DNA from 3 places in the Clostridium sp. LXY-7 genome. Region 2 is predicted to be linked to each of the others. Evidence: riboswitches for the same ligand, from Rfam matches in the RefSeq annotation. Region 2 holds a riboswitch; each other region holds the start of a gene.

Region 1 (3,277 bases), on a different contig from region 2:
CTCTGTATTCCCTGTACTATAATTACTAATACTACTACTGTATAAATCATAATATCCATTTTGAATCCATTATATCCATACTTAATTGCAGCATCTCCAAGTCCACCACCACCAATTGCTCCTGCCATGGCGGAATATCCTATTATACTTATAACTGTTAGCGTTAGTCCTGAAATTATAGATGGAAGTGCTTCTTTAAGCATTATTTTAAATATAATTTGGCTATTAGTAGCTCCAAAGGATTTTGCTGCCTCTACTATGGAAGCATCTACCTCTTTCAGTGCTCCCTCTATTACTCTAGTTACAAAAGGTGCCGCTGCAATGGTTAATGGTACTATTGCAGCCATTGTACCTATAGATTTCCCTACAATTAATCTAGATATTGGAGCAACTACTACCATAAGAATCACAAAAGGAAAACTTCTTAAAATATTTACAACCATATCTAAATTTTTATATATAAGTTTATTAGGTTTTAATCCCGAAGGTTCTGTTAATATTAATAATATTGCAGGAAAAAATCCTAAAATCAATGAAAACACTGTAGACAACAATACCATGATAAAGGTATCTCTAATAGCGGGTATCAATATATCCAATGCCATAACTACAACACCTCCCATTGAAATTTATTTGTCTCTAGATACTTTATAATCTTCTCTTTATTATCTTTTGATAAATTTATTACTAAACTACCTAAAATACTGTTTCTAAATTTTTCTAACTTTCCCCAAACTATAGAAAAGTCCACATCTAGTTCTCTACTCATTTTAGTTATTAGACATTTATGGCTTACTTCTGTTGGAAAAAATATTTTTATGTTAACCCCTTCTTCAGGAATTACATCTTCATCTTCTTCTCCAAGAAATTTTCTAAGACTTAATCCAGGATTTAAGAATAACTTTTCTACATAACCTTCTGCTTTCACCCTTCCATCCTCTAATAATAGTACCTTCTCACAGATTTCTTTAATAACTTCCATCTCATGAGTAACCACAACTATAGTTATTCCAAGAGTTTTATTTATTTTTAATAATAGCTGTAAAATATCTTTAGTAGTTTTAGGATCTAGAGCAGAAGTAGCCTCATCACAAAGTAATATTTTAGGATTTAAGGTCAATGCCCTAGCAATAGCAACCCTTTGTTTTTGTCCACCACTTAATTGCTTAGGCTTATAATCACGTTTATCCTCCAAACCAACTAGTTTTAATAATTCCCCTACCTTATCTTCAATATATTTCTTTTCATAACCCCATATTTCTAATGGCAGAGCTATATTCTTGTATACACTTGCCCTGTTTAATAGGCTAAAATTTTGAAAAATCATAGTTATGTTTTTTCTAAATTTTCTTAACTCATCATGAGTTAGATTTTTTATTTCTTGGTCCATTACTTGTAATACTCCAGAGTCATAAGTTTCTAATCCATTTATACATCTCAATAAGGTTGATTTTCCTGCGCCACTATGTCCTATAATTCCATAGATTTCTCCTTGCTTTATAGAAAAAGACACATCCTTTAAAACTTCCAGTTTATTAAAATTCTTTCTTAAATCTGCAACTTCTATCATTACTACATCCCCTCCTAAATATATTTCTTCCTATCTAAATTCAAATAATTATTACTAATGTAAAACCTTTAAAATCTAGTTATATTATTGGCCACTAACAAACTAAATTTTATCAATAAAATAAATAAAAGCACTAGAGAACAAATTCCCTAGTGCACAATTCCATGCATGGCTATTTATCCTCTTATCTCTCAGCATAATACTGCAGGATTTAGCACCATTATATGCAAACGCTAAGTTTAACATACAGGTTGCTGGGTTTCATAGGGCCAGTCCCTCCACCGCTCATGATAAGTTTTATTTAATTTTTATCTTGTTACTTATTATATATACATCCCTACATCTTGTCAATATATTTCTAATATTTTTTTAAAATTTCCTTATAACATTAACATAACAACATTCAAAATTAAGTACTTACTATAATATTAAATCTTATGCCTTTTTCATCTATAGAAAAGGCATAAATATTAGTAATTTTACTTTCTAAATTTATAGAATGAAAAATATTCTTAATTTCACTTATAAAGCCTTCATAATATATTTCAATATCTACACTATCATCATATAGCTGAAGATTTCCGACCCTTATTCCTTCAGTCTCATATAGATTTTTAACACATTCAGTTACATTGAAGGGTGCTCTAGACTCTTCACTGATATAGTTATTATTACAATAAGCTCTATTGTTTTTTAGCTTTTCCATATTTAATAATAGAATTGCATAAAAAGCACATAACAATATTAAAAGAATGCACATAACTATACTAATCCATTTATACTTAGAGATTCTCATTTTTTATATTCATTCTTACCTTAAAGAATTCCTTTCCTTCATTCTTTGTTACTTCACCTACTTCTAATAAATTAAAGCTAGCTTCCAATGTGCTAATTTTATATAAATAATCATTAAAATCAGTTACATAAATTTCAATAATTATATCTTGTTCTTGAAAATAAAGATTTTTAATATACCCTTCTAAACTCTCTATATGGCTAGCTAAATATTCATAGGGATATGTAATATCAAAGGCATTAATATTACTCTGTGTTTTTTCCAGATCCTTTAATGCATCTAATTCTCCTATTCCTTTAATTATGTTCATTATCATAAATCCTCCAATTAAGGTGGATATAATTAAAATTATTTTACTTTTTCTTACATAGTCACTTTCTTTTCTTTTTTTATACCATTTTGGATAAAATTTGCCCTGCATTTCCATACCTTCTTAATGTTATTTTTATTTATTATAAACTCATAAAACTGAGATTCACTAGGTGTATTAAAGTTTATAACATGAAAATTTTTTAGATATCTATAAAATAATCCATCATCTAGAGTCCTATGTTTCAATATAAAATTTGCTAAGGGATAATCCTTTCCCACAATATATATGGGTAGTGTTTTGTTATCTTTCTTATATAACCTATTATAAAATTCCAACAAGTCTTCATGAAAATTAATATTGGAATTATGAAATACCTTATTTAATTGTAATATCTTGTCTACCACATAGCATACATAGGTATACTCTCTAAAACTCATAACTATTACATATTTATTATGTTTAATGAATTCTTCATAAAACCTTATAAAATAATTTTGAACTAAATCTACAGAAATTATATTTATTCTTTCATAAGATTTCTCACTGTTAAGACTTAGATTTTCAATGTTAACACAATATAAGAATAACCTAATCCTAT
Region 2 (3,277 bases):
GAGAGGAAGATTATTTATTATGAAAAGGCAAATGTTATAAAAGTTGATGTAGCATCTCCTACTAGAATAGAAAGCACAATGAAGATGGCCGCTTAATAAATGTATAATATTTAGCTAATATATTAATGTAAATGAGGAGTGAGTTTTAATGAGTTATGTACCTGTTGTTGTAGAGCAAACTGGCCGTGGAGAGTATTCCTATGATATTTATTCAAGGCTATTAAATGATAGAATAATTGTATTGAGTAATACTATAGATGATTCTACTGCAAGTCTAATTATTGCTCAAATGTTATATTTAGAATCTGCAGATCCAAATAGGGATATTTATTTTTACATAAATAGTCCAGGTGGATCAGTTACCGCTGGCTTTGCAATTTATGACACAATGCAATATATAAAATCAGACGTTTCCACCATATGTATGGGTTTAGCTGCAAGTATGGGGTCTTTCTTGTTAGCTGCTGGTGCAAAAGGAAAGAGATTTTCATTGCCAAATAGTGAAATATTAATTCATCAACCTAGCAGTGGAGGAATGCAAGGTCAAGCTACAGATTTAAAAATACACACAGATTGGTTATTAAAGACAAAAAGCAAAATAAATAGAATTTATAGCGAAAACACAGGGCAACCTGTGGAAAAGATAGAAAAAGATATGGAGAGAGATTTCTTTATGTCAGCAGAAGAAGCAAAGGAATACGGTTTAATAGATGGAATATTCTTAAGAAAATAGCTTATTTAGTACAGTATATTAGATCCCATGTGAGTAACAAGATATAGAGATGAGTAAATACTAATAACAACTTAAAACGCATCAAAAACATAAGTCTCTATAAAGGAGGAAAGGTAGCTCTTGTCTAAGAGCTACCTTTTAGGATTTTCTGAATGCATTAACGGTAAAGAACTCAATTCTAAAGGGAAAGTACAGCATATAAAAACATTACCACATTAAAGTAATAAAGTAAATACAAATTTAGGATATTAAGTAATATTATTAAGAATATGAATTGTTTGAATTATTGTAGAAGACATTTATGAAATATTACCATTGACAATTTATCAGATAATTGTTATAATTTTAGAAAATTAATAAAAATCTTATTAAGAGAGGCGGAGGGATAGGCCCTATGAAGCCCAGCAACCAGTATTTAATTATACATGGTGCTAAATCCTACAGCAATGCTGAAAGATAAGGAATAATTGTTATTAAACCTCTTTCAAGCAAAGAGTTTTTTTTATTTTAATTAAAGCTATGAAGTTTTAATTAAAAGTTATACAAAATTTAATAAGATACTCTTATCAAGAGAGGTGGAGGGACTGGCCCTATGAAACCTCGGCAACCTTCAGACCCATTTGTCTGAAAAGGTGCTAAATCCTACTTAGGTGTTTTACCTAAAGAAAGATGAGGGAGAAGATATTTACTTCATAAAGCTAATTAATATAGCTCTCTTTCATCAAAATTATTTGGGAAAGGGGGCTTTTCTTATTTTTAAAGATGAATATTTATTATAGATTTACAAGGTTAAAATTTATTTAATCAGTGGAAATAAAAAGTAATTTTCAACGCTGAATTGTTTAATTTAAATGAAATTTATTCAAAAATTAGGCTTTATTTTAATATAGTGTTGATAATGAACTACCATTTAAAACAAAGCTAAAAATTAATATATTGAGGAGAGATTAAAATGAGTGAAAGAAAGTTAAAATTTGATACATTACAAGTACATGGAGGACAAGAGCCAGACCCAACTACAGGTTCAAGAGCAGTTCCACTATACCAAACTACCTCTTACGTGTTTAATAGTGTTGAGCATGGAGCAAACCTATTTGCACTAAAGGAAGAAGGAAATATTTACACAAGGATCATGAATCCTACCACTGATGTATTTGAAAAAAGAGTTGCTGCTCTAGAAGGTGGAATAGGTGCCTTAGCAGTGGCTTCAGGCTCTGCAGCAATAACTTATGCAATTTTAAATATTGCAGGTGCAGGAGATGAAATAGTTGCTGCCAGCACTTTATATGGAGGCACTTATAATCTTTTTTCAACTACTCTTCCTAACTATGGTATAAAAACTGTTTTTGTTAATCCAGATGAATCAGGAAATTTTAAGAATGCTATAAATGAGAATACTAAGGGAATTTACATTGAAACCATAGGAAATCCGGGGATAAATTTAATAGATATTGAAGCAGTAGCAGAAATTGCTCATGAAAATGGACTTCCACTAATTGTTGATAATACCTTTGGCACTCCTTATCTTATAAGACCTATAGAATTTGGAGCAGATATAGTTGTTCACTCTGCTACTAAATTTATTGGAGGTCATGGAACTTCCATAGGAGGAATTATTGTAGATTCAGGAAAGTTTGATTGGATAGGCAGTGGTAGATTTAAAGGTCTTACTGAACCAGATTCTAGTTATCATGGTATAAGATATGCTCAAGATGTAGGACCAGCTGCATTTATTACCAAGGCTAGAGTTCAACTATTAAGGGACACAGGGGCAGCTATTAGTCCTTTTAATTCCTTTTTATTCATTCAAGGGCTAGAGACCTTATCCCTAAGAATAGAAAAACATGTAGCTAATACAAAAAAGGTAGTAGAGTTTCTTAATAGTCATACTCTTGTATCTTGGGTTAACTATCCAAGTCTAGAAGGAAATAAATATTATACATTAGCACAAAAATACTTACCAAAGGGTGCAGGCTCTATTTTTACCTTTGGAATTAAAGGTGGAGTAGAGGAAGGAAAGAAATTTATAGAAAACCTCGAAATATTTTCTCATCTTGCCAATGTGGCAGATGCAAAATCCTTAGTTATTCATCCTGCAAGCACCACTCATAGCCAACTTAATGAAGAGGAACAAAGGGCCGCTGGTGTAACCCCAGATATGATAAGATTGTCAATTGGTATAGAGGATGTGGAAGATATAATATACGACTTAAACCAAGCCCTAAATAAAACTAGATAGTGCAGAATTCATCTAGATAATATGAGAACTATATAAGTACATTAAGATAATGCAAAGGAGATAAAACATGTATATTAAAGATTTATTTGAAGAAAAAAGAGTAGTACTATCCTTTGAGATTTTCCCTCCAAAGGTTACTTCCCCAATAGAGACGGTTTATAGCACAATAGAGGCTTTAAGTCGTCTTACCCCAGATTATATAAGTGTAACCTATGGTGCAGGAGGAAGTACTAATGATAATAGAACCTGCGAATTAACTTCTTTAGTTAAAAACAAATATGGAATAGAACCACTAGCACATCTAA
Region 3 (3,277 bases), on a different contig from region 2:
ACGATAATTACAATTCATATATACCAGAAACCGATTATAAAATAATAAAGACCTCTGTAGAAGATATAGAGAAAGATCTTAGTATGATTGAAAAAGCGAAATTAATGATAATTTCAGAAGACTTATCAAATAGAGATATTGAAAAAATAAGCGAGTATATAGAGTATAAGAATGAAAAAATAGGAGTGGAAAAAATAATAGAAATTGTAAAAGAAAAACTTAAACCTAAAGATGTTGAATATGTTTTGAAAGTATTCTCTAGATATATAGATTTTAGTAGCCTTAGATAAGAACAAGAGTGCAATGTAAATAGAAGTATTCATTAGAAAAATAGAAGGAGAGTAAAATAATCATCCCAAATGGGTAAATTTGAATTTGAAAAAGTAAAACTAAAATTGTATACTATAACTTGTCAAGTTTATAAATCGGGATTTGCTGGCATGGCTCAACGGTAGAGCAGCTGACTTGTAATCAGCAGGTTGTAGGTTCGATTCCTATTGCCAGCTCCAAAATGTGGAGGAGTTCCCGAGTGGCCAAAGGGGGCAGACTGTAAATCTGTTACGTTTCGTTTCGATGGTTCGAATCCGTCCTCCTCCACCATATTATGGTCGCATAGCTCAGCTGGGAGAGCATCTGCCTTACAAGCAGAGGGTCACAGGTTCGATCCCTGTTGTGACCACCATTAAACTAATAATTAAATAATATATGCTGGCATGGCTCAACGGTAGAGCAGCTGACTTGTAATCAGCAGGTTGTAGGTTCGATTCCTATTGCCAGCTCCAAAATGTGGAGGAGTTCCCGAGTGGCCAAAGGGGGCAGACTGTAAATCTGTTACGTTTCGTTTCGATGGTTCGAATCCGTCCTCCTCCACCACAATATGGTCGCATAGCTCAGCTGGGAGAGCATCTGCCTTACAAGCAGAGGGTCACAGGTTCGATCCCTGTTGTGACCACCATTAAACTAATAATTAAATAATATATGCTGGCATGGCTCAACGGTAGAGCAGCTGACTTGTAATCAGCAGGTTGTAGGTTCGATTCCTATTGCCAGCTCCAAAACTTGGAGGAGTTCCCGAGTGGCCAAAGGGGGCAGACTGTAAATCTGTTACGTTTCGTTTCGATGGTTCGAATCCGTCCTCCTCCACCATAAAAAAATATCACTTTTGTGATATTTTTTATTTTGAGAATAATCAAATTGACATGCTTTTCATATTATGATATTATGATGTTGTAAAAATAATTAATAACTCTTATCAAGAGAGGTGGAGGGATACGGCCCTGTGAAACCCGGCAACCGGTGAATTATCACCATGGTGCCAATTCCAGCAGACATACTGCGAGATAAGAGAGAGTAGTGTATTGTGATAGCTAACCTCTTCTTAATCTTAAGAAGAGGTTTTATTTTGTTTGTATGTATTATTAAATTAAATTTTTATTATTGGAGTCTTAACTTATATTATAAGTTTTTATTTGCCTATTGGAATTTAATATGTGAGAACTCCAGATAAAAAAATCAGAGAGGAGATAAAGAAATGAGAAGATTATTTACTTCAGAATCAGTTACAGAAGGACATCCAGATAAAATGTGTGACCAAATATCAGATGCTATTTTAGATGCTATTTTAGAAAAGGACCCAATGGCTAGAGTTGCTTGTGAAACAGCGACAACAACAGGAATGGTTTTAGTTATGGGAGAAATCAGCACTAAATGTTATGTAGATGTACAAAAAGTTGTTAGAGAGACCATTAAAGAAATAGGTTATACTAGAGCTAAATATGGATTTGATTGCAATACTTGTTCAGTGTTAACCTCTATAGGTGAACAATCAGGGGATATTGCAATGGGGGTTGATGAGGCTTTAGAAAGCAAAAAGGGTGAAATTAATAAAGAAGATGCTATTGGTGCTGGAGATCAAGGTATGATGTTTGGTTTTGCATCAAATGAGACAGAAGAATTTATGCCACTTCCAATTGCTATGGCTCATAGATTAGCAAGAAGATTGTCAGAAGTTAGAAAAGATGGTACTTTAAATTATTTAAGACCTGATGGAAAAACTCAGGTAACAGTTGAATACGAGGATAACAAACCAGTAAGAGTAGATGCAATAGTTATTTCAACTCAACATGATCCAGAAATAGAGCGTGAACAAATTGAGAAGGATTTAAAGCAATATGTAATAGCTAATATTGTTCCAGCTGAACTATTGGATGATAATACTAAGTATTATATAAATCCAACAGGAAGATTTGTTATTGGCGGTCCACAAGGAGATTCAGGATTAACAGGAAGAAAAATTATAGTAGATACTTACGGTGGATATGGTAGACATGGTGGTGGAGCATTCTCAGGAAAAGATCCAACTAAGGTTGACAGATCTGCGGCTTATGCTTCAAGATGGGTAGCTAAGAATTTAGTTGCTGCAGGAGTTGCTGATAAAATAGAAATAGCATTAGCGTATGCTATAGGAGTAGCTAAACCTGTATCTATAGCAGTTGATACCTTTGGAACAGGAAAAATTAATGATGATAAAATTGTTGAATTAATAGAAAAGGTATTTGACTTAAGACCAGCAGCTATAATAAGACAATTAGATTTAAGAAGACCAATATATAAACAAACAGCTGCTTATGGACATTTTGGTAGAAATGATTTAGATTTACCGTGGGAAAGATTAAATAAAGTTGATGATATTAAAAAATATTTATAATAAAACAGAGTGAACTTTATGGTTCGCTCTTTTTTTATAACTTTGTCTTAATATAGTGTTGATAATGAACTATATAAAACAAAATCGTATTTATAAAAAATTTTGATTTAATAGGACTGAGAATAGTAAATAATATAAATATAAAAAAGTACAGCTATAAATATGCTTCAGATGCTATAATTAATAGAAGAAAATATTTAGGAGAGATAAAGTATGATAGTTATGGAAGTTGTGGCGGATAATATAGTTTTTAAAAATGAAGAAAATGGATATGCCATAATTAGAGCTATTCACGGAAGAGAAAATATCACCATGGTTGGTACTATGGCTTATATTGTTGAAGGAAATAAATATAAGGTAACAGGAGAGTGGGTTAATCATCCTAAATTCGGAAAACAATTTAGAGTAGATAATATAGAAGAAATAGTTCCAACTACATTATCGGGCATAGAAAAATATTTGGCCAGTGGTATTATAACTGGTATTGGACCAATAACGGCAAAAAAAATAGTGGAGTTTTTTGGAACTAAAACCTTAGAGGTTTTAGATAATGATATAAAAAGACTAAAT

Evidence for each region. Region 2 has a riboswitch for S-adenosylmethionine ahead of ACI48Q_RS10055 (homocysteine synthase). Riboswitches for the same ligand answer to the same signal wherever they lie in the genome.
Region 1: linked by a shared signal. The riboswitch ahead of ACI48Q_RS06840 (methionine ABC transporter ATP-binding protein) and the one ahead of ACI48Q_RS10055 (homocysteine synthase) in region 2 are both predicted to bind S-adenosylmethionine.
Region 3: linked by a shared signal. The riboswitch ahead of metK (methionine adenosyltransferase) and the one ahead of ACI48Q_RS10055 (homocysteine synthase) in region 2 are both predicted to bind S-adenosylmethionine.

What each region holds. Positions count from the first base shown of each region.
Region 1 is NZ_JBLLJL010000001.1:1,438,526-1,441,802, reverse strand. Features, by position in the region: gene ACI48Q_RS06845 (methionine ABC transporter permease) at 1-605, opposite strand, end outside; gene ACI48Q_RS06840 (methionine ABC transporter ATP-binding protein) at 608-1,570, opposite strand; SAM riboswitch class I at 1,752-1,867, opposite strand; gene ACI48Q_RS06835 (hypothetical protein) at 1,980-2,330, opposite strand; gene ACI48Q_RS06830 (hypothetical protein) at 2,353-2,676, opposite strand; gene ACI48Q_RS06825 (hypothetical protein) at 2,730-3,277, opposite strand, start outside.
Region 2 is NZ_JBLLJL010000002.1:612,190-615,466, forward strand. Features, by position in the region: gene ACI48Q_RS10045 (helix-turn-helix transcriptional regulator) at 1-96, shown strand, start outside; gene clpP (ATP-dependent Clp endopeptidase proteolytic subunit ClpP) at 149-733, shown strand; SAM riboswitch class I at 1,096-1,196, shown strand; SAM riboswitch class I at 1,294-1,409, shown strand; gene ACI48Q_RS10055 (homocysteine synthase) at 1,686-2,972, shown strand; gene metF (methylenetetrahydrofolate reductase [NAD(P)H]) at 3,040-3,277, shown strand, end outside.
Region 3 is NZ_JBLLJL010000004.1:168,154-171,430, forward strand. Features, by position in the region: gene ACI48Q_RS13980 (hypothetical protein) at 1-290, shown strand, start outside; tRNA gene ACI48Q_RS13985 (tRNA-Thr) at 435-509, shown strand; tRNA gene ACI48Q_RS13990 (tRNA-Tyr) at 516-600, shown strand; tRNA gene ACI48Q_RS13995 (tRNA-Val) at 607-682, shown strand; tRNA gene ACI48Q_RS14000 (tRNA-Thr) at 708-782, shown strand; tRNA gene ACI48Q_RS14005 (tRNA-Tyr) at 789-873, shown strand; tRNA gene ACI48Q_RS14010 (tRNA-Val) at 880-955, shown strand; tRNA gene ACI48Q_RS14015 (tRNA-Thr) at 981-1,055, shown strand; tRNA gene ACI48Q_RS14020 (tRNA-Tyr) at 1,062-1,146, shown strand; SAM riboswitch class I at 1,247-1,347, shown strand; gene metK (methionine adenosyltransferase) at 1,532-2,707, shown strand; gene recD2 (SF1B family DNA helicase RecD2) at 2,921-3,277, shown strand, end outside.